Regions from separate parts of the Cutibacterium sp. LaCa_255 genome, predicted to be linked through region 4. Evidence: riboswitches for the same ligand, from Rfam matches in the RefSeq annotation. Region 4 holds a riboswitch; each other region holds the start of a gene.

Region 1 (7,105 bases), 750 kb from region 4:
GGGAAGCCGTGAAGGACCTCAAGAGGGTGCTCGGCGGCCCCGAAGCCCTCCTCGCGGCCGCCGAAGAGGCCGAGAACGCCGCCGAGGAGGCGGCCGATGCGGCTGATGTCATCATCGAGTCGGCGGCGCACCGTGGCAAGCAGAAGAACCTGTCCTTCTTCGCGTTCACCGCGACTCCGAAGCCCAAGACCCTCGACCTGTTCGGGCAACGGGGCGAGGACGGATTGATGCGCCCCTTCCACGTCTACTCGATGCGCCAAGCTATCGCCGAGGGCTTCATCCTGGACGTGCTGCGCAACTACACGACCTACTCGGTGTACTACCGGCTCGCGAACGCCGAGGGCGCTATGGACCCCGACCTGGAGACCAGGAAGGGAAAGGCGGCGTTGGCTCGATACGCGTCCCTGCACCCCTACGAGATGGACCAGAAGGCCGAGATCATCGTCGAGCACTTCCGGCAGAAGACCGCCATGAAGATCAACGGGCACGCCAAGGCCATGGTGGTCACCCGCAGCCGACTGCACGCGGTGAAGACCAAGGAGGCCATCGACCGTTACATCATGCGCAAGGGCTACGACCGCGGAGTTCACCCGCTGCAGGCGCTGGTCGCGTTCAGTGGCCCGGTGACCGATCCCGACATGCCCGAGAAGCAGTGGACCGAGGCCGAGCTCAACGGCTTCCCCGAGGGACAACTTCCCAAGAAGTTCCGCACCGCCGATTACCAGGTGCTCGTGGTGGCGGAGAAGTACCAGACCGGTTTCGACGAACCCCTGCTGCACACCATGTACGTCGACAAGAAGCTGTCCGGGGTGAAGGCCGTCCAGACGCTGAGCCGGCTCAACCGCACGACGCCCGGCAAGGACGACACCTTCGTGCTCGACTTCGCCAACACCGCCGAGGAGATCCAGCAGGCCTTCCAACCCTTCTACCAGGCATCGCTGGCCACGCCGACCGATCCGAATGTGCTCTACAACATGAGCAACGACCTGTGGTCCGCGCAGGTGCTGTCCGAGCCCGAGATGGACGCCTCGGTGACCGCGCTGCTCAGCGATGCCCCGGACCGCCAGGGCGAGGTGTACGCGAACCTTCACTCGGCGGTCGGCCGCTGGACCGCTTTGGACGAGGAGCAGCAGGAGGCATTCCGCGCCACCCTCGACCAGTTCTGCCGCGCCTACGCCTTCCTGGCCCAGGTGATGCAGTACATCGACCCGTCGCTGGAGAAGCTCTACCTGTACGGCAAGGTGCTGCTCACCCAACTTCCCGCCCGAGACGGGGACCCCATGCCGCAGATCAGTAAGCAGGTGCAGCTCACCCACCTGCGGATGGCCGTGACCGACCAGACCGCCATCGACCTGGAAGCCGACGACGACATCCCCGGTACCGCGCTGCCCGGCGGTGGCCTCGGCAAGCAGAACGAGCCCGAGACCGACAAGCTTTCGGCCCTCATCGCGGTGATGAACGAGAAGTTCGGTGCCGAGTTGACCGACGCCGACAAGCTCACCTTCGAACAGACTCGCAGAGACGTCATACAACGCGACGACATGCGCATGGTCGCTGAGAACAACGATCGTGACCAGTACCGCCTCGCCCTCGAGGAGATGGCTGACGAGATCATCGTCGACCGCACCAACCGCAACGGCCGGCTCGTCGCTGCCTACTTCTCCCGCCCCGAGGTCCGCACGTCCTTCGTCGACTACCTCATGGTCACCTATGACGAGTTTCGCGCAGGCATCGGTGAGACTCGCGCGGACCGATGCTAGTCATCGCACCATGCGTTGGCCGTGGCGAGGATGCAGCGTGGTCCTGAGATACTCTCAGCAGCGAGCGGTCACGCCATGAGTATCTGTCAGCATGTCATCGTCCCGGAGCGCTGGGTCGTGCAAGGAGTTGATCACATGACCTCGAGCACCACGGAGCCGTGTCGCCGGAGGTACGGTGCCGCGTTATGGGCGGGCGTGCTCGCCGGGATTATCGGCGCCATCGTGAAGTTCGGCTGGGAGGTTCCGCTGCCTCCGCGCACCGCGGCACGCAATGCCACGAACCCTCCTCAGCAGCTCCTTCAGCAACTTGGGTTCAGCGAGCACTTCACTCACATGTCGTACACCTTCAGCGGGTGGCCGCTCCCCTTCGTGAGCTTCATCGTCCACTTCGGGTTCTCGATCTTCTTCGCTGTCGTCTACGCGCTGCTGGCCGAGAAGTACCCTCGCGTCAAGCTGTGGCAGGGCGCGGTGTTCGGCTTGGCCATCTGGGTGCTCTTCCATCTCGTCCTCATGCCAGCCATGGGCACCGTCCCCGCCCCCTGGCACCAGCCCTTCGACGAGCACCTCAGCGAGTCCTTCGGGCACGTGTTCTGGATGTGGGTCATCGAGCTCACCCGGCGTGACCTGCGCAATCGCATCACCGGAGAGCCTGATGCCGAGGTTCCGCTCCCTGCACTTGGAGGCAACTGACATCGGATGTGGATCCGCACTGGTCTGCTCGACGACCGTGTGAAGGTGGGCGATCGTCGAGCGAAGCTCAGCCACGAGCGGTCACGTCGTGCCGCGGCTTGATCCCTGACGCAGGGACCATGCGGTACTTCTCCAAGGACTGTCGTAGTGTCTCGGCGGCATCGACGTTGAGTGGGCTGCTGGTCCACGCCGGGTACGCGATGTTGACGAACCGGCGGTTCTTCACGGCAGGAAGGTTCTTCGTGGCCGGATTGGCCTCGAGCAGGGCGACCTTCTGGGCCTTCGTCTGGCCGGGGTAGTCGTTGAAGACGATGACGTCGGGTCGGGTCTGCGCGATCTTCTCCCACGAGATCGTCGTCCACGTGTTGGCCACGTCCGTGGTGGCGCTCACGGCACCCGCCGCCTTGATGATGACTTCGGGGCCGCCGTAGCGCCCACTGGTGAACACGCTGCCGGTGTCGCCGCTGTCGACCATGAGCACCGTCGGCTTGGTCGATGCCTGAGGGGCTCGGGCCAGAGCCCGACGTCGCGTGTCGATGTCCTTGACGACCTTCCGGGCCTCCTGGGTGTGCCCTGTGACGGCGCCCAGGTTGCTCAGATCCGACCGCAGGGCCGTCCAGGGGTCCATGACTCCGCGAGCCTTGTCATCGCTCTTCGCACGGCAGCTCTCCGACAACACGTAGGCACTGATGCCCCGTGCGCGCAGCTCCTCGGGAGTGAGATGGGTGCTCTCACCGTATCCATATCCGTACCCGGCGAGCATGACGTCGGGTCGCGCGCCCAGAACCTGTTCGAGCGTCGGGTAGGAGCCGTCACTGTCGGGCAGGGCCGACACCGCCCGGTGGCCGTAAACCTTCGCCAGGGCGTCAGTCTGGCCCTTGATCCCCGTTGCCGCGACGATCTGGTCGCCGGCGCCGATGGACAACATCATCGCGACCATGTTGCTGTCGTTGACGAACACTCGTCGCGCATGGGAGGGGAAGGCTCGGCGAGCACCACAATTGGTGATGGTGACCGTCGAGGGGCCAAAGGCGCTCGAGGTCGAGGAACTCGTGTGGGTCACGTGGGCGCAGCTCGTGAGGGCGATGGTGAGGGCGGCCGCGCCGGCGACGATGAGTGGTGATCGGGTCATGAGGTGCCTTCCGGTCGGGATGTGTCAGTGGGATGGGTGTGACACAACGGGCCGGGGCTCGCCGGGTCACAGAGAAGATGGGATAGGCCCGTGATGGGGTCGACGTGGCGTGTGAGCCTCATGCCGAACGCCCTGCTCACCTCGCCACGGGTGAACACGTCATGTGGTGGACCCTGGGTGAGCACGTGTCCCCCTGCGAGGACGGCGACGTGATCGGCGTACCGCTCGGTCAACGTGAGGTCATGGATCGCCACGACGACGGTCTGGTCGAGGTCACGGATGAGTGCGAGCAGGTGGTGCTGCTGGGCCAGGTCCAGGTGGTTGGTCGGTTCGTCCAGCATGAGTATGGGAGTGCGCTGGGCCAGCCCACGGGCCAGCATGACTCGACGGCGTTCCCCACCGGACAGTCGTGAGCAGGGTCGATCGGCGTAGTCGGACATGTCGACCCGGTCTAGTGATTCCATGACGATGCGATGCTCGTCCTCACCGCCGTGGTCCCACGGCCGTCCATAAGGGGTGCGACCCAGGGCGACGAGTTCACGCACGAGCAGGTCACCAGGTGGTGAGTCCTCCTGGGCGACGAAGGACACCTGGCGTGCGCGTTGTCTGGCCGAGAGACGTCGGAGGGGGACGTCGTCGAGGAACACGTCTCCGGCGGCCGGCCGGCTGATTCCGGCGATGGCACGCAGCAGGGTCGACTTGCCCGAACCGTTGAGCCCGATGATGGCCGTGACGGTACCGGGTTCGAAGTCCAGATCGACGTCTCGGACGATGGTTCGCCCCTCGACCTGCGCCGCGAGACGTCGTGTGGTCAGTCGGGTTCCCATCATGCCCCCGCGTACTGGTAGTGGCGCCGTCCCAGCAGTAGTAGGAGTACTGGGGCTCCTAGCAGACCTGTGACGATGCTCAACGAAGTCTCCTGAGGTCGGCTCGCCACCCGGGAGAGGACGTCGACCCACACGAGGAAGAGCGCACCGAACAAAGCGCTGACCGGCAGGACGACGCGATGGCGCGGTCCCACGAGGAGCCTAGTGAGGTGGGGAATGACGAGGCCCACGAATCCGATGCCGCCGGAGACCGCGACGATCGCGCTCACGAGGATGGCCTGGACGATGAAGAGGGCGACTCTCAGGCCGGTGACCGGGACCCCGAGCGAGGAGGCGAGTTCCGGGCCTGCTGCCAGCGCGTCGAGCCACCTCGATCCAATCATGAGCAACAGCAGGGTGACGAGGACCACCACCGCCGTCGGCACGAGGGTCTGCCAGGAGGCACCCGCCACGCTGCCCAACAGCCAGAAGAGGACGGACTGGGCCGATTTCGGGTCGTTGCTGTGGAAGACCAGGAAGCTCGACATCGCGCTGAAGGCCGAGGACATGACGACACCGGTGAGGACGAGCCGCAAGGGGCTCAGACCTCCCTGGGCCATGGCGATGCCGAACACGGCCGCGGTCGCGACGAGGGCACCGAGAAGGGCACCCAGGTACAGCGAGTACACGCCGAAGGCCGCCAGCGTTCCCGTGGTGATGGCGGCTGTCGCCCCGACGCTGGCCCCTGCCGAGACCCCGAGCATGTAGGGATCGGCCAACGGGTTGCGTACCAAGGTCTGCATGACGGCACCACCGACGGACAGTCCGGCCCCGGCAACGACGGCCAGCACCGTTCGTGGAAGTCGCAACCCCCACACGATCTGGTCCGCGGTGGCCTCGACGCTGCCTCCGCGCACGTGTACATCCAGGACATGCCACGCCTGTTCGACGGGCAGCCGGATCGTGCCGAAGGCCAGCGAGAGCACGACCCTCAGAGCAAGAGCAACCGCCAGGACCAGCAGTACGGGCCCGGCGGGCAACCGGCGATCCTCGTGGGCCCGCGATGACGTCGATCCGTCCGACGATTGCCGTTGCCCGCGCGAAGCGCAGGGATGGGTGTCTCGATGGCGGACGTGTGGCAAAGGAACTCCTGGCGGTTGACGCCCATCTCGCGAGGCGTACGGCGGCTGCATTCGCCGGGAGGTTTTCGGACTCGGGGTCGCGCGGCTCGTCCCCCTTCCCAGGTGTCTCCACCCAGTGGGCTCGCGGCGAGCCATCACCCACACCGCTGCGCGTCAGTCCTGGATTCGCACCAGGTTCCCTGGCCGGCGAAACGCACCGTACCACGCAGGTGGTGAATCGTCCCACTCATCCATGACCCCGCCCCGAGAATCCAAATTTCCATCCCGAGCGACATGTCCAAGAAGTGGCGGATGTCTCACTCGTACACTGTCCACATGCGAGGTCATGCAGTGATGGCGGACCCGGAAGGCGACGTGCGGATTCGGTATATATTTACGAGATGATATAAAGGCTGTCGACGGGTCCAGTGGTCTTGTTATTGCTTGGGCGTCATTGCACCGGTTCGGTGTCCGATCACATGCTCGTCATCACGGGTTCATGTCCTGTTCGCAACCGCGTCATTACTCGATATTCCAGATCGCCGCCCTTTGTGAATTGAACCTCCGCGTCGCTAGCATCGGATCGCAGATCCTCCCGGGATGGTTGCCCATACTCCTTGACAGGGGCGTGCATCGACTTCCACAGGGGCTCTGTGAAGCACGTCAATTCCTATGGATGCGAATCCGTGAGGAGTATGAAAAAGCCATGTCCTTGAAGAGACGTCCAGGGCGCAGAGTTCTCGCGGCGGCTGCCTCGGCAGTCCTCGCAGTGTCTGCCATGATGCAGGTGCCGGCGGCTCACGCCGTCATTCCACCCAAGCCGCAGGGCTATCCGATCGCGCACCTCTATGAGTCGTGCACGGATGCCTCCGCCCACGCCCAGGGATACCCCGAGTGGCATTACGGTGAGACGGGACGACGCTACCTCAGCGACGGCACGATCCAGTTCACCAACCGCACCGATCAGGTCGTGCCGTACACCGGCACGATCGAAACTGAGAGCAACCACGACATTTCGGCGACCTCGGCGGCGAAGCTCCCCTCTGGATGGAACACCACCGCCAAGTCTGACATCGGCCTCAAGATGTCCAATGGCTGGGTCGAGGGTGAGACCGTCGGTCCCGTCAAGCTCAAGCCAGGTGAGTCGATCCGCGTCGAATACGGCGTCCTCGAGAAGGACTTCGTCTCGATGTTCGTCACTTGCCGCGACGGCGTCCTGCAGAACTCCAACGGCGCTAACGTCATTCGTGGCACCGGTCCGGCCGGGCGATACGCCTTCGTCTACCTCATCCACGCCGACGGCTCCATCTCGGATCTGGCGATGCAGATCCCGTCGCGCCACGCGGGTGCCAACAGCAAGCCGATGGGATCGGACGCGTACACCGCCATGTCGGGCCCCAGCCTGGAGTCCGTGGCGAAGCCGACCGACCACGTCGTCGAGCCCGCCGTCGCTCCGCAGAAGGATCCGTCCTGGCCGGCGAAGGGTCAGACCTGCCGTGCCCGCGACATCGCGTGGTACCCCTACGACATCTCGTCGATCCAGCCCACCTACCGCAAGCCCGGCTATTCGACGGACTTCCTCAACTGGTCGAAGGC
Region 2 (7,105 bases), 1.2 Mb from region 4:
GCCCGCCTCGGCGACGCCCCGGAAGGGAAATTTGGCGGGCTCAACCGGCGCATGAGCAACACCGCAGCGCTGCTCGGATCGGTCGGAATTCGAGCCTGGACGAGGGCCAACCGCCTCAACGACGGCCTGGTCAACCGCGGATTCGAGTCCGCACTGGTGACCCTGCCCGTCAAACGCGTCGGATCAGCGCGGTTCAAGATCATCGTCGTCATCGTCATCGCCGCAGTCTGGGCGATCAGCTGGTCGACGACCGGAAGGATTTTCAGATGAGTGACGAAGCCCTGTTGTCGACCGAGCACCTGTACGCCACTCACCCTGGCCGGCCCATGGTGCTCACCGACGTCAACGTGTCCTTCCGCGCTGGAGTTCGGGTGGCGATTCTGGGAGCAAACGGATCGGGCAAGACGACGCTGATGCGTTGCTTGTCGGGCTCCCTCAAGCCCGTCAAGGGCAAGGTCAAGAGAGGTGACACCGTGCTCGGTCACGGGCGCACCCAGCTTCGTGAGCACCGTCGGGCGGTTCAGCTCGTCCTTCAGGACCCCGACGACCAACTCTTCAGCGCTGACGTGAGCCAGGACGTCTCCTTCGGCCCGATGAACATGGGGCTGGACGTGGCGGAGGTGCGCGACCGCGTCGCCGAGGCCCTGCAGCTACTCGGGGCCAGCCATCTTGCCGAGCGTGCCACGCACCAGCTGTCCTACGGCGAACGCAAGAGGATTGCTGTCGCCGGTGCCGTCGCCATGCGCCCGGATCTGCTTCTCCTTGACGAGCCCACCGCCGGACTCGACCCGGTCGGCGTCACCAAGATGCTGGAGGCTTTGGACCGTCTGCGCGACCACGGTACGACCGTGGCGATGGCTACCCATGACGTCGACCTGGCCCTGGCCTGGGCTGACGAGGCGCTCATCGTTGTCGACGGGGGAGTGCAGCAGGGGCCGATCGACGAGTTACTCGCAAATGTGACCATGGTGGAGAGGGCCCATCTACACCTGCCTTGGCCCCTCGAACTGGTCCGGCGTCTTGGGATGGATGAGCGTCCCCGAACGATGAGCGAGGTCGTCGCGATCCTGTCACACCTGGCGCCGAGCAGTCCGTGTTGACGTCATCGTTGTGACATCAGCGGCACAAGGCACTCTTGATGGGGCGGCCACAGTGCGGCGGTTCGATGGTCATCATGAACAGGTCAGCGCTGTCGGTTTCGGCAGTGCCACACCATGTGCGTTTCGCTGCCGAGCAGACCTGGGCTGCCTGCCTGCTGGCCTCCCAGATCAGCTGAGTCCAGGATCAGACAACTGTGCACACTGGGTGGCTCGTCGTCACTCAGTGTGCTGCCAGGTCCACGCCACGACGGTGCGGGCCGGTTTCCAGCCCCGCAGCCGGCCGATGCTGTCGGCGGTCTCGACGCCGAACCTCATGAGGTCACCGCCCAGATCCCGGTGCAAGGACTCCACGAGCATCTCGGCCTCCATCGTCACCCCATGGACGACGAGCCGTCCCCCGATGGGCAGACGTGGTCGACACTGGGTGACGAGAGTTTCCGTCGCACCGCCGCCGATGAAGATGGCATCCGGGTCGGGCAGTCCCTCCGGCAGCCCCTTGGCGAGGTCGGCGTCGATGACCTCGAACTGGCCGGGCAGAGTGAGTTCTGCGGCATTCGTGCGGGCATTGGCGGCCCGTTCTGCCTTGCGCTCCACCCCGATGGCTCGGCAGGTCGGATCGGTGCGACACCACTCGACACCGATCGACCCGGCGCCGGTGCCGAGGTCCCACAGCAGCTGGCCCGGCATGGGTCGCAACGCTGCCAGAGCGACGGCCCTCACCGGATGTTTGGTGATGAGGCCGTCATGGGCGAAGTGCGTCTCGTCGAGGCCAGGCGTGCGTCCGAGGAGGGTGGCGTCAGGATCATGGGTCATGAGGGAAGCTTAGGGCAGTGCCGGGTGAGGACAACCCGACCCGTGTGACACAATCGACGATGGCCCTCGGGGAGGAATCCGGTGTGAATCCGGAGCGGTCCCGCCACTGTGAGCGCCTCAGCGCGAGCCAGGTCGATCCTGCGGGTCAGGTCACGGAAATCCCGTGACCCGACGGGCGCGGACCCGCAAGGAGGTCGTTCATGCCGCACGCGCGCAGTGGCGCCACACCAGACGACGGGCTGTCCACCAGACAGCGACGATTACGGCCAGTTCTTGCTGTGAACACCGGCGAGGGCAAGGGCAAGACGACAGCGGCGATGGGTACCGCCCTGCGCGCCTGGAACCAAGGGTGGAAAGTCGGCGTCTTCCAGTTCGTGAAGTCCGGACGATGGCATGTCGGCGAGCAGGACGCCCTGCAAGCTCTCGGGAAACTCCACGAGGAGACCGGTGCCGGCGGTCCCGTCACATGGGAGGTCATGGGGACTGGATGGTCCTGGGCACGCTCCTTCGATGCCGCCGATGACCCCGAGGCCGCTGCCCGCGAGGGGTGGCGACACGTGTCGGAACTCCTGGCCAGCGAGGCGCTTGATTTCTACCTTCTTGACGAGTTCACCTACCCGCTGGACTGGGGATGGCTCGATGTCGACGAGGTCGTCGACACACTGGTCAACCGCCCCGGCACCCAGCACGTCGTCATCACTGGCCGTCGCGCCCCGGCAGCCCTCGTCGAGGCCGCAGACCTCGTCACCGAGATGACCAAGGTCAAGCACCCCTTCGACGCCGGTCAGCGTGGTCAGGCGGGAATCGAATGGTGATGCGCATTCCACGAATCCTCATCGCCGCCCCGGCGTCGGGAGGCGGTAAGACGACCGTCGCGACAGGTCTCATGGCAGCCCTGCGTGCCACCGGCCGGACGGTGGCGCCGTTCAAGGTCGGGCCGGATTACATCGATCCCGGTTACCACTCGATGGCCAGTGGTCGTCCGGGCCGCAACCTGGACTCCGTCATGTGTGGTGACGAGCTCATGGCCCCGCTGCTGGCCCATGGCTTCGTCACCCCCGATGCGGCGGACATTGCGGTCATCGAGGGAGTGATGGGCCTCTTCGACGGCCAGCTCGGGACCGGACGCGGGTCCAGCGCCGAGATCGCCACCTCGACCCAGACCCCGGTGGTCGTGGTCGTCGACACCGCTCATGCGTCCCTCACCCACGCCGCAGTGGTGGCAGGTCTGGCGACGTTTGATCCGAATGTCACGATCGCCGGTGTGATCCTCAACCGGGTCGCCTCTCCTCGTCATGGTGCCGAGGTCGTGCGCGGACTCGACCGACTCGGCATCCCGGTGCTGGGGCGGATTCCGCGCACCGAGTCGATCTTCGTGCCGTCTCGCCACCTGGGCCTGGTCCCGGCGGGGGAGTGGGAGCACTCCGCCTCCAAGGTCGCCGGCCTGGGTGACCTCATCGCCGAACACGTCGATCTCGACGCCGTTATGGACCTGGCCGATTCCGCACCCGACCTCGACGTCGAGCCTTGGGATCCGCGAGCCGCTCTGCAATCAGCTGGCTGGCAAGGCCATTCCTTCGACGAGCCGCCGGTGGTCGGAATCTTCGCGGGGCGAGCCTTCACCTTCCGTTACCCCGAGACCACCGAGATGTTGCGGGCGGCCGGGTTCCGGGTCGTCGACGTCGATCCCCTCACCGATCGACGTCTTCCGGACGGCATCCAGGGCCTGTACCTGGGCGGTGGATTCCCGGAGATGCACGCCACGGATTTGGAGGACAACACCGAGCTCGCGGCAGATGTCCGCGCCCATGCCGAGGCCGGGATGCCGATCGTCGCGGAGTGCGCCGGGCTTCTCTACCTCTGCCGTCACCTCGACGGGCGCGACATGGCCGGCGTCCTTCCGATGGACGCGGCGATGGCGACGAGGCTGACGATGGGGTACCGGGTCGCCACCCGCAACTCCATCAGCGTCGTCGGCCACGAATTCCACCGCACCACGACGACGCCATTGGCTGACGTCGACCCGGCTTGGCACATCGCCATGCCCGACGGCACCGATCGTGCCGAGGGAGCTCTGGGAGACCCTGCTTCTCTGGGGCGTCCCACCGTTCAGGCCTCCTACCTGCACCTGCACTGGGCCGGTCACCCCTCCCAGGCGGCGTGGTTTGCCCGTGAGGTGGCGAGGTTCCACGAGGGGAGAGGGGCCCAGGAGGGCGAGCCTGACCTCAATCACCACGGGGACAGCGACATTGCCGACGGTCTAGTCGACCTGGCCGTCAACGTCCGCGTCCTCGAGCCGCCGCAGTGGCTTCGCGACGCAATCACCTCCACCGAGCACGACTGGGCGCGTTACCCTGACGCCGCCCCGGCCCGGGACGCCCTGGCCACCATGCACGGTGTGGGAACCGACATGGTTCTGCCCACCTCCGGAGCAGCCGAGGCCTTCCCCCTCATTGCGACCACGCAGCCGCACCACGCTGCGGTCATCCATCCTCAGTTCACCGAGCCGGAGGCAGCTCTGAGATCAGCCGGGATTGACGTCGACCGAGTCATCCTCAATGCCTCCGACGGGTTCGCACTGGATCCGGCCCTCGTCCCGGAGGATGCCGACCTCGTCATCGTCGGTAACCCCACGAACCCCACCGGTCGGCTGCACCCGGCGTCCGACCTGCTGACCCTGCGCCGCCCTGGTCGGATCCTCGTCGTCGACGAAGCCTTCATGGACGCCACTGACGAGTCCCAGTCCCTCATCGGCAACGACATGGACGACCTGCTGGTGCTGCGTTCCCTGACGAAGACCTACGGCCTGGCCGGAATCCGTGCCGGATACGTCGTCGGGGATCCGCGACTCATCTCACGTCTGGCGGCTCACCAGACCCCATGGTCGGTGTCCACCCCGGCCGTCGCGGCCATGGTCTCCTGCACCTCCGAGGAAGCGTCTCGGTTCCGCAACCAGCTGCGCGACGAGATTCCCGCGGCCCGCGCCGACCTCGTCGGACGCCTTCGAGAACTCGGTCTGACCATCGTCGATTCCGAGGCTCCCTTCGTGCTCGTCGACACCTCGTCAATCAGCGGCGAATCGGTGCGTCTTCCCCTGGCTGATCGCGGGTTTGCCGTGAGGCGCGGGGAGACCTTCCCCGGTCTCGGTCCCAGCTGGATCAGACTCGCCGTCCGTGACACGAAGACACATGCTGAGCTCGCCCGAGCCATCTCCGATCTGACAGCACACCAACCCAAGGAAAACTGATGTCCTACTCCCCAGAACTCGTTCCCGGCACTGTCACCCTCGTCGGAGGTGGCCCCGGTGATCCCGGGCTGCTGACCGTTGCAGGGCTGGAGGCAGTGCGTCAGGCCGACGTCATCCTCCACGACCGTCTCGCTCCGGTCGTCGTCATGGACGAGAATCCGGACGCCGAGAAGATCCCGGTCGGCAAGGTGCCGCGCGGGCCCTACGTCCCGCAGGAGCGAACCAACGAGCTGCTCATCGAGCATGCCAGGGCCGGGCGCAAGGTGGTGCGCCTCAAGGGTGGCGACTCCTTCGTCTTCGGACGTGGTGGCGAGGAGTGGCAGGCCTGCGCCGCAGCCGGCGTCCCGGTGCGCGTCATTCCCGGAGTCACCTCCTGCGTGGCCGGCCCCGAGCTCATGGGAGTCCCACTGACCCACCGTCACCTGGTCCAGGGATTCACCGTCGTCTCGGGGCACGTCGCCCCCGGCGACACCCGGTCCGAACTCGACTGGGCACAGATCGCCAAGACTGGCACCACTCTCGTCATCCTCATGGGCGTGGCGCACATCGGTGACATCGCTGCACGCCTCATGGAAGGTGGACTTGCCGGTGACACCCCCGTCGCCGTCGTCGCGGACGCCTCACTGTTCACCCAGCGATCCCTGACGACGACCCTGGAGAAGGCTGCCGAGGACATGGTCGAAGCGGGCATCAAGCCGCCGGCCATCACCGTTGTCGGAGACGTCGCGGGCCTGGACCTCGACGAGACCCAGGTCCACGAACCGTCTGATCACTGAGATTTCACCGTCGCGAGGTGGGCGTTGATCCACTGCACCGCCTCGTCGACCTCGCTGAGCTCGTCCCCCCAACCAGGGGCCGGGCCGCGTGACACCATGACGATCTGGACGCCGGTCTCGGCTGCCAGACGGAGTTTGGGGTCCAGCTCGGTGCCCCCGGAGTCCTTCGAGACGACGGTCGCCACACCCCCGGAGAAGATCTCGCGCTCCCGGGCCATGGTGAAAGGGCCACGCTCCTGCAGCACCGTCCAGCCCTCGGGAAGCTCCTCCTCGGGGGCGTCAACGCAGCGCACGATGACCCGACGCGGGCCAAGGCGCAGGTAATGGCTGATGGGTTGGCGTCCCACCGTCAGCAGGACGACGTCAGGCAGGTCCGCAAGGGCTCGTGCGGCGGCGTCGTGATCGTCCACCCAGTGCCAGGTCGCGGCTTCGGGTTGGGTGCGCCAGCTCGGCGGTGCGAGCCGGGCCAGCGGCAGGTTGAGATCGAGACACGCCTGTGCGGCGTGGCCGTGCATGGTCGCGGCGAAGGGGTGTGAGGCGTCCACCATGACCTTGACCTCGTTGGCGGTGAGGAAGTCCTTGAGACCGCCGACACCGCCGAACCCGCCCAGTCTCGTCGGTCCTGGGACGGGTCGTGGGGACTTCGTGCGTCCCGCCAGGGATGTGCACAGGTCGATCCCGTCATCGACCAGTCGAGTGGCCAGCTGCCGGGCCTTTGTCGTGCCGCCAAGAATGAGGACGTCCATGACTCCATCAAAGCAGGCTGTGGGACAATGATCCTCGACCGCGGTGGAACACCGGTGTGAATCCGGGACGGTCCCGCCACTGTGACGCCATCGAGGCGAAGTCAGACCAGAACCGCGCACACCTGCCCCGACCGGGGTGGGACCACATTGCGACGCACGTGCGTGGCGTCCGGGACTGCGAGGACACAGGCCCGGGGGATGCGGCGGCGTCCCCGACGATGGAGCATGATGGCCCGACTGTCTGAATCCGTGTCCGCTGAGAGCCTGCTTGCCCGTACAGTGCGCGGCATTCGAGGAGCTGACGCCAAGGCCCTGGAGGCTGCCCGAGCCCGTCAGCAGGTGCTCACCAAGCCCGAGGGTTCGCTCGGGCTGTTGGAGGATCTCTCGATCCGGCTGGCGGGAATGTACGGACAGGTACCGGTC
Region 3 (7,105 bases), 1.4 Mb from region 4:
GTCGACCTTGAGGACCTCGAGATCCTCTTCCTCATCGAGACGGTACTTGTTGACGCCGATGAGGGGCTGACGACCGGAGTCGATACGGGCCTGGGTACGGGCAGCGGCCTCCTCGATACGCATCTTCGGGATGCCCTTCTCGATGGCCTTGGCCATACCGCCGGCCTTCTCGACCTCCTGGATGTGGGCCCAGGCCTTGCGAGCCAGCTCGAGGGTGAGCTTCTCGACGTAGGCGGAACCGCTCCAGGGATCGATGACGCGGCAGGTGCCCGACTCCTGCTGGATGAACAGCTGGGTGTTTCGAGCGATACGAGCGGAGAAGTCTGTCGGCAGGGCGATGGCCTCGTCGAGGGAGTTGGTGTGCAGGGACTGGGTGTGTCCCTGGGTGGCTCCCATGGCCTCCACACAGGTACGGATGACGTTGTTGTACACGTCCTGAGCGGTCAGCGACCAGCCAGAGGTCTGCGAGTGGGTACGCAGGCTCATGGACTTCGGGTTCTTAGGCCCGAACTGGTTGACGAGCTTGGCCCACAGCATGCGAGCCGCGCGCATCTTGGCGACCTCCATGAAGAAGTTGGTGCCAATGGCCCAGAAGAAGGACAGACGCGGTGCGAACTGGTCGACCTTCAGGCCCACCGACTCGCCAGCGCGGATGTAGTCGACTCCGTCGGCCAGGGTGTAGGCCATCTCGATGTCGGCGGTCGCGCCGGCCTCCTGCATGTGGTAGCCGGAGATGGAGATGGAGTTCCACTTCGGCATGTTCGCGCTGGTGAAGGCGAAGATGTCGGAGATGATCCGCATCGAGGGCAGCGGCGGGTAGATGTACGTGTTACGAACCATGAACTCCTTGAGGATGTCGTTCTGGATCGTTCCGGCGAGCTGCTCGGGCTTGGCGCCCTGCTCCTCGGCGGTCACAACGTACAGGGCGAGAATCGGCAACACGGCGCCGTTCATCGTCATGGACACCGACATGCGGTCCAGCGGAATACCCGCGAAAAGCTCACGCATGTCCAGGATGGAGTCCACAGCCACACCAGCCATGCCGACGTCACCGGGAACACGCGGGTTGTCGGAGTCGTAACCACGGTGGGTCGGCAGGTCGAAGGCGACCGACAGACCCTTCTGACCAGCGGCCAGGTTACGGCGGTAGAACGCGTTGGACTCCTTGGCGGTGGAGAATCCGGCGTACTGACGAATCGTCCACGGACGGAAGGCGTACATGGTGGCGTACGGGCCGTGGGTGAAGGGCGGCAGACCGGCGTAGGTGTCCAGCCAGTCCATGTCAGCGTAGACGTCCTCGGAGTACAGGTGGCCAACCGGAATCTGCTCCGGAGTGGTCCAGGGCTCCTGCTCACCAGCGGCGGCGGCCAACTTGGCGAACTGCTCCTGTGCGTCCGCGGGGACCGGAGAGTCTCCGAGGTTGATGGAATCGAAACGAGGCAGGGTGGTCACTTGGCAACTCCCAACGTGTCCAGAGTGGTGGTCAGGACGTCAACGACGTCCATTCCGAGGTAGATGCGCCCGTCGACGACCTTCTCGGCCTCGGCAGCGTCATCACCAAATTCCTTGAAGGCACCCGACAGGTAGACCAGCTTGGCGCCAGCCTCCTTGAGGGCCTTGGCGACCTCGAGGCCCTGGGCCGCGTAGGTCTTGGCGTTCGAACACAGGTCAGCGACCTCGGCACCGGACTCCTTGAAGGCCTTGACGACCTCTTCAGTGGTGCCTCCCTCGCACTCCGGGGTCTCCATGCCGGCGATGTGCCACACCGGGGCGGAGAATCCCTCGCGAGGACCGAAGTCACGACGGGTTCCCAGGCAAGCCAGGAAAACCTTCGGACGCTCGGAGCAGGTGGCGGAACGATCAACGAGGGCCTCGAAGATCTCGGCGTCGCGGCGCCACTCCAGCCCGTTGCGCTCGGCAGTTTCGGGGTACGGCTTGGTCTCGACCGTCTTGGCGTCGAGCAGCGGGAACTCGCTGACGGCCGTGATCGGCTGCTTGCGGGTCGCCAGACGCTTGGCGCGCTCGGCATTCAGCTTGTCGAGCTCGGTGCGGACGTGGTCGCCGGTCACGGCGGCGGCCATGCCACCGGCAGCCTCGACAGCCTGGAACTCGACCCAAGCGGCTTCTTCCAGCTTCTTAGTCAGAGCCTCAACGTAGAAGGAGCCACCAGCCGGGTCATTGGCGCGACCGATGTTGGACTCCTCGGCGAGGATGATGCCAGTGTTGCGGGCGATACGACGCGAGAAGTCGCTCTTCGGCAGGCCGATGGCGGCATCGAAGGGCAGGGTCGTGACGGCCTCGGCACCACCGACAGCAGCACCGAAGGTCGAGATGGTGCCTCGCAAGATGTTGACGTAGGGATCGTCACGGGTCAGCTCACGCCAGCTGGTGACGGCCTCCTGACGGGCACCACGCTTGGCGGCCGGCACCTCGAAGACCTCACCGACACGGTTCCACAGGGTGCGCAGGGCGCGCAGACGGCAGATGGTCAGGAACTGGTCGTGGGTGGCGGACACCCGGAAGTTGATGGCGTCGAACGCCTGCTCGGCGGTCAGTCCCTGCTCCATGAGAGCGCGGACATACTCGACGCCGGTGGCGATGGCCCAGGCGAGCTCATGCACGTCGCCGGCACCAGCATTGTGGTAGATCGTGGCGTCAACGACGAAGGCGCGGGAGTTCTTGTACTTCTCGATCTTCCTGACCCACTCGCCCATGCCGGACAGATCCGGGGTGCCACCGTTGAGGGCGGCGAAACCGATCGGGTCCAGACCGAGGTTGAACGACAGTTTGTCGGGCTCGATCTTGGAATCGGCGTAGACCTTGAGGAGGGCCTCGGCGGCAGCCTCCTGGTCGTCGCGGCTGGAGACCTCGACCTTGGCCAGGTCCAGCAGCACGTCCTTGAGATCGCCGGCGATGTCCTCGGGGTTGATGGCGTCGGCACCGACGCGCAGCCACAGGGACGTCACGCCACGCTCGAGGTCAGCGATGACGGCCTTCTTGGTGAACTCGACGTCGGGATCCTCGTGAAGGGCTCGGACGTCCCACGCGTCCATGCTGCCGTCACGGACCGTCGTGCCACGGGTAAAGGGCGGCACGCCCGGGGCGCCGAGCTTCTCGGAGGCATCCTGACGCCGGTACATCGGCTCGATCTGGATGCCGTCGACCGTGGTCGGCTCGAGGCGCTTCATTCCCTGCTCGATGTTGAGTTCCTTGCCCTCGGGGCGACCCCGGTTCAAGACTTTGAGGACCGCGTCCTCCCACTGTTCGTGGGTGACCTTCGGGAAGTCCCCGGCCAGGCTCAACTCCTCGGGCATCCTGTCCTCGACGGGCTTGGATGCGAGGTTGTCAGGATCAGTCATTCGTCAGACTCCTGCTCCGCTGTGGATGGTTGGACGACCTCGGCCGGCCCTCGAGACCTCGGACGCTGTGGCACACGCGGGTGCACCACACGCTCTGGCAGGTATTCGGACTCATGGGCACCTCGTCTGCCGACGAGTCCTACGTCACCGCTTCCCAGACCGAAGCCCAGTGCTTGATCGACGTCCACCCGGTCCGAGAACCAGATGGGCGACGATGGTGATGTCGTTCCCACTCACCGCTGCGGGGCAGTTCCGGAGTTTCACCGGATTCCCTCTTACCGCCTTGAAACCCCGGACGGGATTCCTCGGCACCAGCACCTACGATACTAGGCTGCGCACAATCGGCATAGCGCACTGGGGGTGCATGTGCACGATTGTGCGAAACGAACGTGAGCGGCCTTTCACCGTGCTTTCCGAACCTGCAAGGTCCCGGGTCGGGCGGCGACGGCATCAATCCAGTCGCGCAGGTGGGCGTGGACATGTCGACGGTTCACCTCATTGAGGATCTCGTGGCGCGCCCCGGGGTAGAGAACGAGGTCCACCTCACGCGAGCCCGAGTCGCGCAACTGACGCGCGACCTGGCGCACTCCCCTGCCGGAGTCCCCCACCGGGTCCTTGGCGCCCGACATCAGCAGAATGGGAAGTGCCGGTGGAGTCGCTCGGAAGATCTCGGTGGAGTTGGCGAGTTCGATAAGCCGGACGAGTTCGCGGTAGAAGGCTGCGGTGCAGACGAAACCGCACAGCGGGTCGTCGTTGTAGGCGTCCACGACGCGAGCGTCTCGGGACAACCAGTCGTAGTCGGTGCGAGCCGGCAGGAAGGCCCGGTTGAAGGACCCGAAGGACAGGGTGTTGAGCAGTGGGCTGCGGGAGTCTTCCCCCACCATGAGCACCTGGGCCTGGGCCAGCCCGGTAGCGACAGTGCTCAACGGCCCCAGGGAGGAGCCAGTGCCGATGATGACCAGGCCGGTCATCTCGCGTCCCCGACGAACGGCCAGGACACGAGCAAGGAACGACCCCATCGAGTGTCCGACGAGGAACCACGGCTTCCCCTCCAACCTAGCCATGAAGTGGTCAGCGACGGCGGACAGATCGTCGAGCATCTGGTGGTAGCCACGATCAGACGTGGTTCCGAGTTCTCCTGTGGCGGCAGCACGCGGCCCGTGTCCACGGTGGTCGTTCGCCACGACGAGCCAGCCGTCGGCCGCAAGCACCTGGGCGACCTCGTCATAGCGAGCCGCGTACTCGGCCATACCGTGGCAGAACTGCACCAAGCCCTTGATGGGGCGCCCCGACACAGCCTCAGGACGCCAGACAAGGACGTCGACGTCGGCTCCGTCATCAACGGTGATGGTGATGGTGTCCATAGTTCCTCCCAGACAGCTCACCCCGGACAAAACCGTCTCAACCATACCGACGTCCTCATTGCGCTTATCACACAGCCTGGCCGCAAGAGAACTTAGTGGTGGATGCCCCGCCAGTGCTGCCCGTCACTGACTCCGTGATTCTCTCCCGGTTGGCAGACACCGTCATCGTTGTGGCCCAGGTCGGACACACGACCGTCGACCAGGTTGAAAGCACAGTTTCCTCCATCGAGAACGCAGGAGGCATGGTCTCGGGCATCGTCCTGAACCGTGCCGACTCCTCGAAACTGTCGCATCTGAGATACGGCGAATCGGCGTACGGCTACGGATACACGAAATACGACAGCGACTACTCGTCATCACCCGCCACGGCTTCACAGGGGCACCCCAGAAACAGGAGACGTCAGGGAGTAAGAGCATTCCCCGACGGGCAACCTCCAGACACCACAACGCACACGTCTAAGATGATGGTGGTCCATGTGCAACGGCCAGCATTCATACCGTCGCACACAGCTATCTGGGAGTGCCCGTGAAAATCGCTGTCGCAGGACTGGGCTATGTCGGCATGGCCAATGCAGTGTTGCTCGCCCAGCACAACCGTGTCGTTGCTGTCGACATCGACGCTGAACGCGTCTCGATGGTCAACAACGGACAGACGACGATCGTCGATCCTCTGATCGCGGAGTACCTGGCTCACCACGACTTGGACCTGCGTGCCACCACTGATCCGCAGGACGCGTACCGGGGGGCGGACTTCGTCATTATCGCCACCCCGACGAACTATGACCCTGACCAGAATTATTTCGACACCTCGAGCGTCGACGGAGTCCTCGACCTGGTACAGGAGCTCGCCCCCGAGGCGACCATCGTCATCAAGTCGACAATTCCGGTGGGATTCGTCGAGGGGGTTCGCAAGGAGCGCCCCGGACTCGACGTCATCTTCTCCCCTGAGTTCCTCCGCGAGGGCAAGGCCCTCTACGACAACGTCCATCCGTCACGGATCGTCGTCGGATCGGACTCGGCTAAGGCCCACCTCTTCGCCGACCTCATGACTGCCGGGGCCGTCGACACCGACATCCCCGTACTCTTCGTCGGGGCCACCGAGGCAGAGGCCATCAAGCTGTTCGCCAACACCTACCTGGCGATGCGGGTCTCCTTCTTCAACGAGCTCGACACCTACGCTTCCCAGCGTGGGCTGTCCACCCGTCAGGTCATTGACGGGGTGTGCCTGGATCCGCGCATCGGCAACCACTACAACAACCCGTCCTTCGGTTACGGCGGTTACTGTCTGCCCAAGGACACCCGTCAGCTACTGGCCAACTACCAGGATGTCCCCCAGACCCTCATTCAAGCCATCGTCGACTCCAACACGGTGCGCAAGGACTTCATCGCCTCCGACATCATCGCCAGGAATCCGAAGCGGGTGGGTATCTTCCGACTGGTCATGAAGGCCGGCTCGGACAACTTCCGCTCCTCCTCGATCCAAGGGGTCATGAAGCGCATCAAGGCCAAGGGCATCGAGGTCGTCGTCTATGAGCCGACCTTCGAGGGGGATGAGTTCTTCCGCTCGAAGGTCACCAGAGACCTTGACTCCTTCAAGGCCGACTGCGACGTCATCATCGCCAATCGGATGTCCCCCGAGCTGGCTGACGTCGCCGAGAAGGTCTACACCCGAGACCTCTTCGGCGGCGACTGAGTCTCAGGTCCGGCTGGACCAGATGACCTGACCCGCCTCGCGGATGAGGGCCGAGCATCCGTCGCGCACATCGAGCTCGACGATGAGGGGCTCCACCCCAGGGACACCACTGCGGTAGACATAGCGCTCGTTGGTCAGGTCGAGGGACTCGGTACGGGCGTCGACGAGCCAGGGATGACGTCGCCGCAGACCGAGCAGATCCTGGTGAGCACGCAGAGTCTCGGCGCCAAGGTTGGACAGCTCCGTCGGGCTGGCCGGGAACACCGGACGGATGTCGTCGTCACCCCCGAACCTCTCCTCCTTGATGCCGCGGTATGCCAGCTCATCCCCGTAGTAGATGAGCGGGACGCCGCCAATGGTGGCCAGCACCGCGGTCGCGGCCATCGCACCATCCTGCCCCACCTTCGAGGCGATGCGGGTGACGTCGTGGTTGCCGACGAAGGTCATCGGGGTGAAGGCATCGAAAAACTCGTTGTGACGTCCCAGGGCATGATCGAGCTCGAAGAAATTACGGGATTCGATGGACGACCAGATTGCCTTCCACAGCTCGTACTGGGTTACCGAGTCCATACCGGAGGCCTTGACGATTCCCGCATAATCGCCATGGATGACCTCGCCGAAGACCCACACGTCGGGGTGCTCCGCACGCACCGACGGCAGGACCGCAGCCCAGAACTCCGGATTGACGG
Region 4 (7,105 bases):
CAGCCTGGACGCATTCGCCACTGGGCCTGGTGGTTCGCCGCAACCGCCCTGATCTGCGAGATGGCGGATGCCTGGCTCAGCGTGCGGGCATGGCGTCGGATGCACAAGGAGGTGACGTGATGGCGACCCTGGAAAGACCAGGACGTGGTGGCATGCACGGCGTCAGGACACCGTGGACGCTACGAGTTGGAGCTGGAGTCGTCACCCTCGTCGCCCTCGCGGCAGCAGTTCTTCCCGCGCGGACAATGATCCTCGTTGATCATGGACGAGCGGACCTTGGCCGGGGGGATGCCGCCAGCGCCGAGGGGAAGTTCACGTCCGCCGAGAAGTTGGCGACCATCGACAAATGGATCGCCCCCTATGACACCGGGGTCGCTCGGTACACCCGTGGCAACTACGACGGAGCTGCCAGCAAGTTTGAGAAGGCCGCCGGTCTGGCCCCTGATGAGGAGCAGTGCTGGGTTCGTCTGAACTGGGCGTGGTCATTGGAGGCGTCGGCTGATCGCTATGCCGAGGCCGACAACCGCGACGAAGCCCTCGTGCGGTGGCGTCAGGGCAAGGATGTACTCACTGACGCGAGCTGCACCTCGTCGTCCCAAAAAGCTGCGGCGAGCAACACCAGGTCTCGACTCGATCGCAAGCGCCAGAATGGTGGCGGAGGAGATGCCGGTGAGGAAGCGGATTCCTCCGGTCAGCAGAACAAGAAAGACGAGCTCGAGGATAAGCTCAGGAAGGCTCAGGAACAGCGTCAGAAGGCGCTCGACCAGGCCAATACCTCCCAGAAGGACTCGGGTTCCGGCACCGGACGGACGTGGTAGCTCACCGGTACGCGTCCATCCTCAGAACTCGAAGCCGTGGCCGCGAACAGATCTCGTTGTCTGGCACGACCCGCGTGTGAGATGACGAAGGGGCCCACCATGGGCGGTGGGGCCCCTTCCGGTCACTCGGGAATCAGACTCCCGTGGAGGGAAGTCCGGGATGGCGCGTGGGATCGTCCGGGAAGGACGGATTCACCGGGATGTTGCCCTGATGAGGTCCGCGCTTGTCCGGAGAGGTCGACGGAGCCTGAGTCGGTGTTGCCGCAGGGTCGACAGTCGGAGTTCCGGTAGGAACGGCCGTGGGAGTCATCGTCGGGGACACCGTGGGCGTCTCGGTGGGGGCGGCAGTCGGCACAACGGTCGGGGTCTCCGTCGACGTAGGGGTCGGAGTCACCGTAGGGGTGACAGTCGGCGCTGGAACCGCAGCCGTCACTGGCTGGATCAACGTCCCCGAGAAGTCCTCGGAGTGGCTGGTGGCGTCCTTGTGCGACCAAGTCCATCTGTAACCATCGCTGGCCTCCGGATAGGTCACTTTGTCACCCGATACCGTCACACCTTCAGGAGCGATGAATTCAGCCTTGGAGCCGTCGGCAGCCTTCGCCATCGGAACCGCGACCTGTTGCCGGGCTGGAACGGCCGAGGCCGTCACGGTCTGCCAGCGGGCACGCAGACCCATGAATGCGATGCTCTCCAGACCCGACAACGGGGACAGGTCGGAGATGTGGTTTGAGCTGAGCCCCACTTTGGTGAGATTCTTCATCCCGGCCAGAGCGGAAACATCGGAGATCTCGTTGTTGTCGAAACCGGCCTCGACGAGGTTCGTCAACCCCTTGATAGGGGTCAGGTCGGAGACCTTGTCACCGTTGAGGAACAGCTTCTTCAATGAGGTGGTACCGGAGATCCCGGACAGATCGGCCAAGTTGACATTGTTGTTCGCCACCAAACGGGCAAGCTTGGGAAGCGCGCCCAGCCCGTCGAGGCTGGTGATGCCCGGATACTTGTACTTGCCGCGCCTGTTCTGGTTGATCGTCAGGTCCGTGAGACTCGTCAGCGAGGACAGCGGCTTCACCGTGGTGATGGGGTTCTGATCCAGGCTCATCGTCCTGAGATTCCCCAGACCCGCGAGCGGAGCCAAATCCTTGACGTGGTTGTTGGGCAGGTAGAGCGTCTCGAGCTTCGTCAGACCGGCAAGCGGATCGACGCTCTCAATCTCGTTGGTCGTCAGGTACAGCGTCTTGACATTGGTGAGGGCCTCGGCACCCGTGATGTCCTCGATGCCCTTGCCGATGCACTTGACCTCAGTCAGCGCACCAAGATTCTCAGCCGTCAGCGGCTTACCGGCACCTACGGCATCCTGGAGACAGGACTTGAAGTTCGCATCGGGGATATCGACGAGCTTCGGTGGTTCGGGAGCCGCGACGACATGGACAGTGATGGACCCGTTGAAGTACGTCGAGGCGTCACGGAACTGCCACACGTAGTCGCCAGCAGAGGGATAGGTGACGTTCTTGCCCTTGATCTTGACACCCTCAGGCACTTCGCGGTCGGCCACGAAGGTCGTACCGTGATGGTCGACAGCTGTCGGGACGGGGACCTGAACCCCGGCGGTGGCCGAGTCACCGTCAACGGCCTGGAAATTCGAGGTGATGTCGGCGTCACCTAGACCCTTGATGTCTTTGAGCGCGGATAGGTCACGGATGTGGTTCTTGCCGACGTCCAGCCGGGACAGCTTCGTCAAGGACCTAAGAGGCGCGACGTCGGTGATCTCATTGCTGTTGACATCCAGGCTGAAAATGCCAGTCGAGGAGGCCAACGGCTTGAGATTACTAATCTTGTTACCCGACAGAAAGGCTTTTCCCAGACCGGTCAGCCGATCAAGGCCGGTGAGGTCCTTGATTCCCATATTCCGGCAACTCAGGCTCGTCACGCCAGCAAGTTGATCCTTGGAAGGGGTAGTGGTGTCCAACTTGTCAGTGATGCACTTCTGCAGGGCCTTGTCAGGAATCTCGAAGGACGCTACCGGAGTCGTCGGGGCTGGATCAACCTTCGGCTTCCAGGTCGGAGGAACCTCCCACGGGCCATCAATGAGCATGTAATGCCAGGCCTCGATCGAGCCAGGCTTCGGGTGGTAGTTGCTGGCACCTAGCTGCGAGTACTCCCATTTTGTCTCGGCATTCCTACCAGCCGGCTGACCATGAAAATAACCCCAATAGGCGTAAAATTTATCGGGGTTCTCCGGATATCCATTGATTGAATCAATGAACATTCCCAGGTCGCCACCGAAATCGGTGCTGCCGATGTCGAAACCGGCTGACTTCAACGCCTCCACCCCAGTGGAGAACTTCGACGCGCAGCCGGTGTCGACATGCCCGTCATCACGCTCGGCATACACGAACACGTGCTTCTGATCGATACACTTCTGCGCCTCATCGTCGTACGACGTCGCCGGTGCTGCCGACGCCGGAACGAATGACACGATGGCCATCGGTATGGCCATGGCCACAGACAACACCACGGCCAACCCCTTGAACCGTCTCACAGGTCCTGCCTTTCACTGCGTGGACGCTTCGTCGTCATCCAAAGACAGGACCGACCATTCCGCTGTCCACGACGGAATTGAGTACGAGACATCTCAACGACGGTGATCCGACTTTGCCGACATCTCTGTCGAACTACACGGTTGCGGGACAGTCCTGGATTCACACCAGGTTCCCCATCGATGAAACCACCAGGATCCTAACATAAGGTGTTCTCGTCGCCGAACCCGAATGTGGACATGTGGTGGCGCCAAGCCTAAACTGACACCGCGACCGCAGGGGAATCCGGTGCGAATCCGGAACTGACCCGCAACCGTGAGGGGCTCATCCCGAGTCGGAGTACCTGGGTTGTCGAAGGAATATTACACACCGTCGAGGACTGCGGTGAGTTCGACTCAGGGGCCCTTCCCGTCCGGAGCGCAACGCAGCCTCAGGAAGAAGGCCCGCCACATGACCAGGCTCAATCAATGGGTCGCCGGCCTCGCCGCCGGTGCGCTCGTCGCATCGCCGTTCGCGGCACCAGCGTTCGCTGACCCGCAGCCCGCGCCATCCCATGCAGCCATCACCGCCACCATTGATGACGGCTCTGCTCCCTACTGCTTCGATCCGCCGGCCAACCCGGTCAAGGGTGCCATGTGGGCCGGATCGGTCAACGACACCGCCGCCACCAGCACCTACGTCGCCAAAGCCGCCGACTGGCTCGCCCAGAAGTGGCAGGAAGACCCGACAAACTACAGACAGGCCGGCGGCATCGCCGACGGCATCATCGCCCTGGTCGGCTCAGACGCCCACCCCGACACCGTCACAGAAATGACCACAGCCCTCAAGGAAGCCGGCCCGAAGTACGTCGACAAGAACCCGGCTGGCCTGGCCAAGGTGATCATGACCGCCGAAATTCTCGGCGAGGATCCCACCTACTTCCTCGGCAAAGACACCGGAAACCTGTGGATCAAGCTCGCCAGCTACATCAACGACGACACCCCAGGCATGCAAAACCGCGTCACCATGTACTGGGGCCCGCACCTCATCACCATCGCACTGACCCGCGCCAACCGCCCGGTACCAACGAAGATCCTCGACAAACTGCTGTCCACCCAAGGCACCCAAGGTGACGATGCCGGCGCTTTCGGATACACCAAACGAAACCACGACGGCACGAAAACCTTCGTCGGCGACCCCGACTACACCGGCATCGCCCTGTCCGACCTCACCCTCCTCCAACGCAACCCCCACCTCATCCCAGACGGCTACCACACCAAAATCGACACTGCCGCCAACAACGCCACCACATGGGCCATCAACACCAAAACCCACGACGACGGCGACTACTGGGAAACCTACTCCGCCGCCAACTCCACCGGCATGCTCGCCAGCGCACTCGCAGAACGCGGCGAAGACATGACAACCGTCAAACAATGGCTCATCCGCCAACAAAACCTCACGAAAGTCGGCGCATGGCAAGCCCAACGCAACGACCACGAACCCAACATCATGGCCACCGACCAAGCAATCATGGCCATCACCGGCCACGGCTACGCCTCAACATGGTCCGGCAAAACCCCCAAAAACACCCCCTCCTGCAAAACCACCCCAACCACCAAGCCCACTGTCACCCCTACCGGCAAGCCCGGTGACATGGGCGGCGCCCAGAAGTGCATCGCCGTGGGCCATGTGTGGGTCTACGTTGAGCAGCACGACGGCACCTCCGAGGGTGCTTGCGCCTCGAAGTTCGGCAATGGTCTGGAGGCGCTTGAGTCCGCCGGATTCATCGTCAAGGCCGAGGGCAGCATGGTCACCATGATCAACGGCTACCCGACGAAAACCGACACCCACGAGGCGTACTGGTCCTACTGGCACGCCACCCCGGCTGGCGCTGACAAGTCGGCGACATGGGAGCACTCGAGGACCGGCGCCGCGAGCGCCCAGCCCAAGGCCGGATCCATTGAAGGCTGGTACTTCAAGTCCTCCGCCGCTGACTGGAATGCTGGACCGAGCTGGGATGCCCGTCTAACACCATACGACCCCTCGGCTACCCCGACTCCGAATCCGAGCGTGACCCCGACCCAGACGCCGAAGCCATCCGTCTCCCCGACAGTGGCCCCGACCGTCACTCCCACCGGCACACCGACGATGACCCCGACCGGATCGGCCACTCCGACGCCATCCGCCACCGAAACGGCCACCGCAACTGGATCGGCCACGGCACCCGCCCCAGTGACACCAGCCCCGGTCGGCCCGTCGAACCGTCCCTCGGACCGTCCAGCGCTGCCGCGTACCGGCGTCTGAGACAGCTGCTGGGTCGAATACTCTCCTCTGAGGCATGATCGTCAGGTGAGTATTCCCCGCATCGAGAGTCGGCGAGCACTCCGACCCATGGTTGGAGTGCTCGCCGCTGTGTTGTTCGCCACCCTGACCATCTTCTTCTCGGTCGCCGCGCAGGCCACACCTTCACCGAGCGCCGAAACTGGACAGGCGAAAGCCATTGACGACTGCCTCAACGCCAACAACGTCTGGGTCTTCGTCATCACAGATGACCAGAAAGTGCTGTCCAACCAGTGCGTCAACTCGCCATCCACCGGCGCCGACGCCCTCAAGAAGGCCGGAATTACCGTCGGCAAGAACAAATCCAGTCTCATCTGCACGATGAACAACCATCCCGAAACCTGCCCCAAGACTTTTAACGGTCAGTACTGGGCGTATTACCACGCCTCCGGCGCCGGGGCTGCGTGGGATTACTCCGAGAAGGGTGCTGACCAGTACAAGCCGGCCCCCGGATCGATCGAAGGCTGGTGCTACAACAAGCCAAAGACCAAGTCCTGCACTCCCCCCAAGTTGGCCGCCGGGAGCGCCGGTGGCGCCTCTTTCCAGCTGACCGGCGACAACACCAAGAAGACCCAGAACGCCGACACGTCGTCAGACAATGGCTCCAAGTCCGGGCCTGTTGCCACGATCGTCGTCATTGCCGTCGTGGTCATCGCCCTCATCGTCGCACTCGTCGTGCGTCGCCGTCGTCAGTCCTGACACATACCGCAACAAACCGCGGTGACAGCGGAGCCGGGGAATCATCCCCGGCCCCGCTTCTCATACCTGAGAACTCATCGTCACTTCTGGAAACCGATGTTCTCTGCGTGCACGGTCTGGAAGGTCGCAGCACCGTAGTTCGCCAGGTTCTTCGGAACCGCGGTGAAGGAGATGCGACGGTACAGCGGAAGGGTCATGACGTTGTCCCAGATGATCCTGTCGGCCTGGTTGGTCAGCTCACGACGCTTCGAGACATCCGACTCGGCGTCAATGCTGGGAATGCGCTTCTCGATCTCAGGATCGATCAGCTGGGAGAAGTTGGACTGCGACGGCTTCTTGGAGCCCTCAGCGGAGGCACCGTAGATCTGACGGATGTTGGCCATCGGATACGGGGTGCCGTTCCAGGCAAAGGCAATGACGTCGAAGGAGTGGCTGCTCAGCGTCTGGGTGAAGGAGTCACTCGGGGTGTTGACGAGGTTGACCTTGACGCCGATCTTCGCCATGTCCTGCTTGAACAGCGCACCCTCATTCTCAGAGGTCGGCACACCGGTCAGCTGGGCATAGTTGATCATCAGGGTCTTGCCGTCCTTGACGCGGTAATCACCCTGCTTCTTCCAACCGGCATCCTCGAGCTGCTTCTCGGCAGCCTTCGGGTCGTACTTGTAGTCCCCGGAATTGTCCTTGTAACCAGCCTGACCGGGCATGAAGAAGTGGTTGCCGAGCATCACC

The links. A riboswitch is a leader RNA that binds a small molecule or an ion and turns the genes downstream of it on or off. The one in region 4 is predicted to bind cobalamin.
Region 1: it holds a riboswitch for cobalamin, as region 4 does, so the genes downstream of both, ACP8ML_RS06260 (FecCD family ABC transporter permease) here and ACP8ML_RS09780 (prenyltransferase/squalene oxidase repeat-containing protein) in region 4, are expected to answer to the same signal.
Region 2: it holds a riboswitch for cobalamin, as region 4 does, so the genes downstream of both, cobO (cob(I)yrinic acid a,c-diamide adenosyltransferase) here and ACP8ML_RS09780 (prenyltransferase/squalene oxidase repeat-containing protein) in region 4, are expected to answer to the same signal.
Region 3: it holds a riboswitch for cobalamin, as region 4 does, so the genes downstream of both, mutA (methylmalonyl-CoA mutase small subunit) here and ACP8ML_RS09780 (prenyltransferase/squalene oxidase repeat-containing protein) in region 4, are expected to answer to the same signal.

The regions. Positions count from the first base shown of each region.
Region 1 is NZ_CP190956.1:1,398,062-1,405,166, reverse strand. Features, by position in the region: gene ACP8ML_RS06280 (type I restriction endonuclease subunit R) at 1-1,760, shown strand, start outside; gene ACP8ML_RS06275 (YagU family protein) at 1,896-2,450, shown strand; gene ACP8ML_RS06270 (ABC transporter substrate-binding protein) at 2,518-3,582, opposite strand; gene ACP8ML_RS06265 (ABC transporter ATP-binding protein) at 3,579-4,412, opposite strand; gene ACP8ML_RS06260 (FecCD family ABC transporter permease) at 4,409-5,428, opposite strand; cobalamin riboswitch at 5,590-5,711, opposite strand; gene ACP8ML_RS06255 (hypothetical protein) at 6,216-7,105, shown strand, end outside.
Region 2 is NZ_CP190956.1:533,018-540,122, forward strand. Features, by position in the region: gene cbiQ (cobalt ECF transporter T component CbiQ) at 1-270, shown strand, start outside; gene ACP8ML_RS02355 (energy-coupling factor ABC transporter ATP-binding protein) at 267-1,100, shown strand; gene cbiT (precorrin-6Y C5,15-methyltransferase (decarboxylating) subunit CbiT) at 1,317-1,913, opposite strand; cobalamin riboswitch at 1,937-2,073, shown strand; gene cobO (cob(I)yrinic acid a,c-diamide adenosyltransferase) at 2,114-2,728, shown strand; gene cobBC (bifunctional hydrogenobyrinic acid a,c-diamide synthase/histidinol phosphate aminotransferase CobBC) at 2,728-5,160, shown strand; gene cobA (uroporphyrinogen-III C-methyltransferase) at 5,160-5,936, shown strand; gene ACP8ML_RS02380 (cobalt-precorrin-6A reductase) at 5,930-6,682, opposite strand; gene cobT (nicotinate-nucleotide--dimethylbenzimidazole phosphoribosyltransferase) at 6,908-7,105, shown strand, end outside.
Region 3 is NZ_CP190956.1:748,818-755,922, reverse strand. Features, by position in the region: gene scpA (methylmalonyl-CoA mutase) at 1-1,452, opposite strand, end outside; gene mutA (methylmalonyl-CoA mutase small subunit) at 1,449-3,359, opposite strand; cobalamin riboswitch at 3,439-3,690, opposite strand; gene ACP8ML_RS03275 (alpha/beta fold hydrolase) at 3,761-4,768, opposite strand; gene ACP8ML_RS03270 (hypothetical protein) at 4,873-5,253, shown strand; gene ACP8ML_RS03265 (nucleotide sugar dehydrogenase) at 5,250-6,416, shown strand; gene ACP8ML_RS03260 (alpha-amylase family protein) at 6,420-7,105, opposite strand, start outside.
Region 4 is NZ_CP190956.1:2,145,962-2,153,066, forward strand. Features, by position in the region: gene ACP8ML_RS09765 (VWA domain-containing protein) at 1-120, shown strand, start outside; gene ACP8ML_RS09770 (tetratricopeptide repeat protein) at 120-818, shown strand; gene ACP8ML_RS09775 (leucine-rich repeat domain-containing protein) at 952-3,357, opposite strand; cobalamin riboswitch at 3,581-3,820, shown strand; gene ACP8ML_RS09780 (prenyltransferase/squalene oxidase repeat-containing protein) at 3,806-5,641, shown strand; gene ACP8ML_RS09785 (hypothetical protein) at 5,687-6,376, shown strand; gene ACP8ML_RS09790 (ABC transporter family substrate-binding protein) at 6,457-7,105, opposite strand, start outside.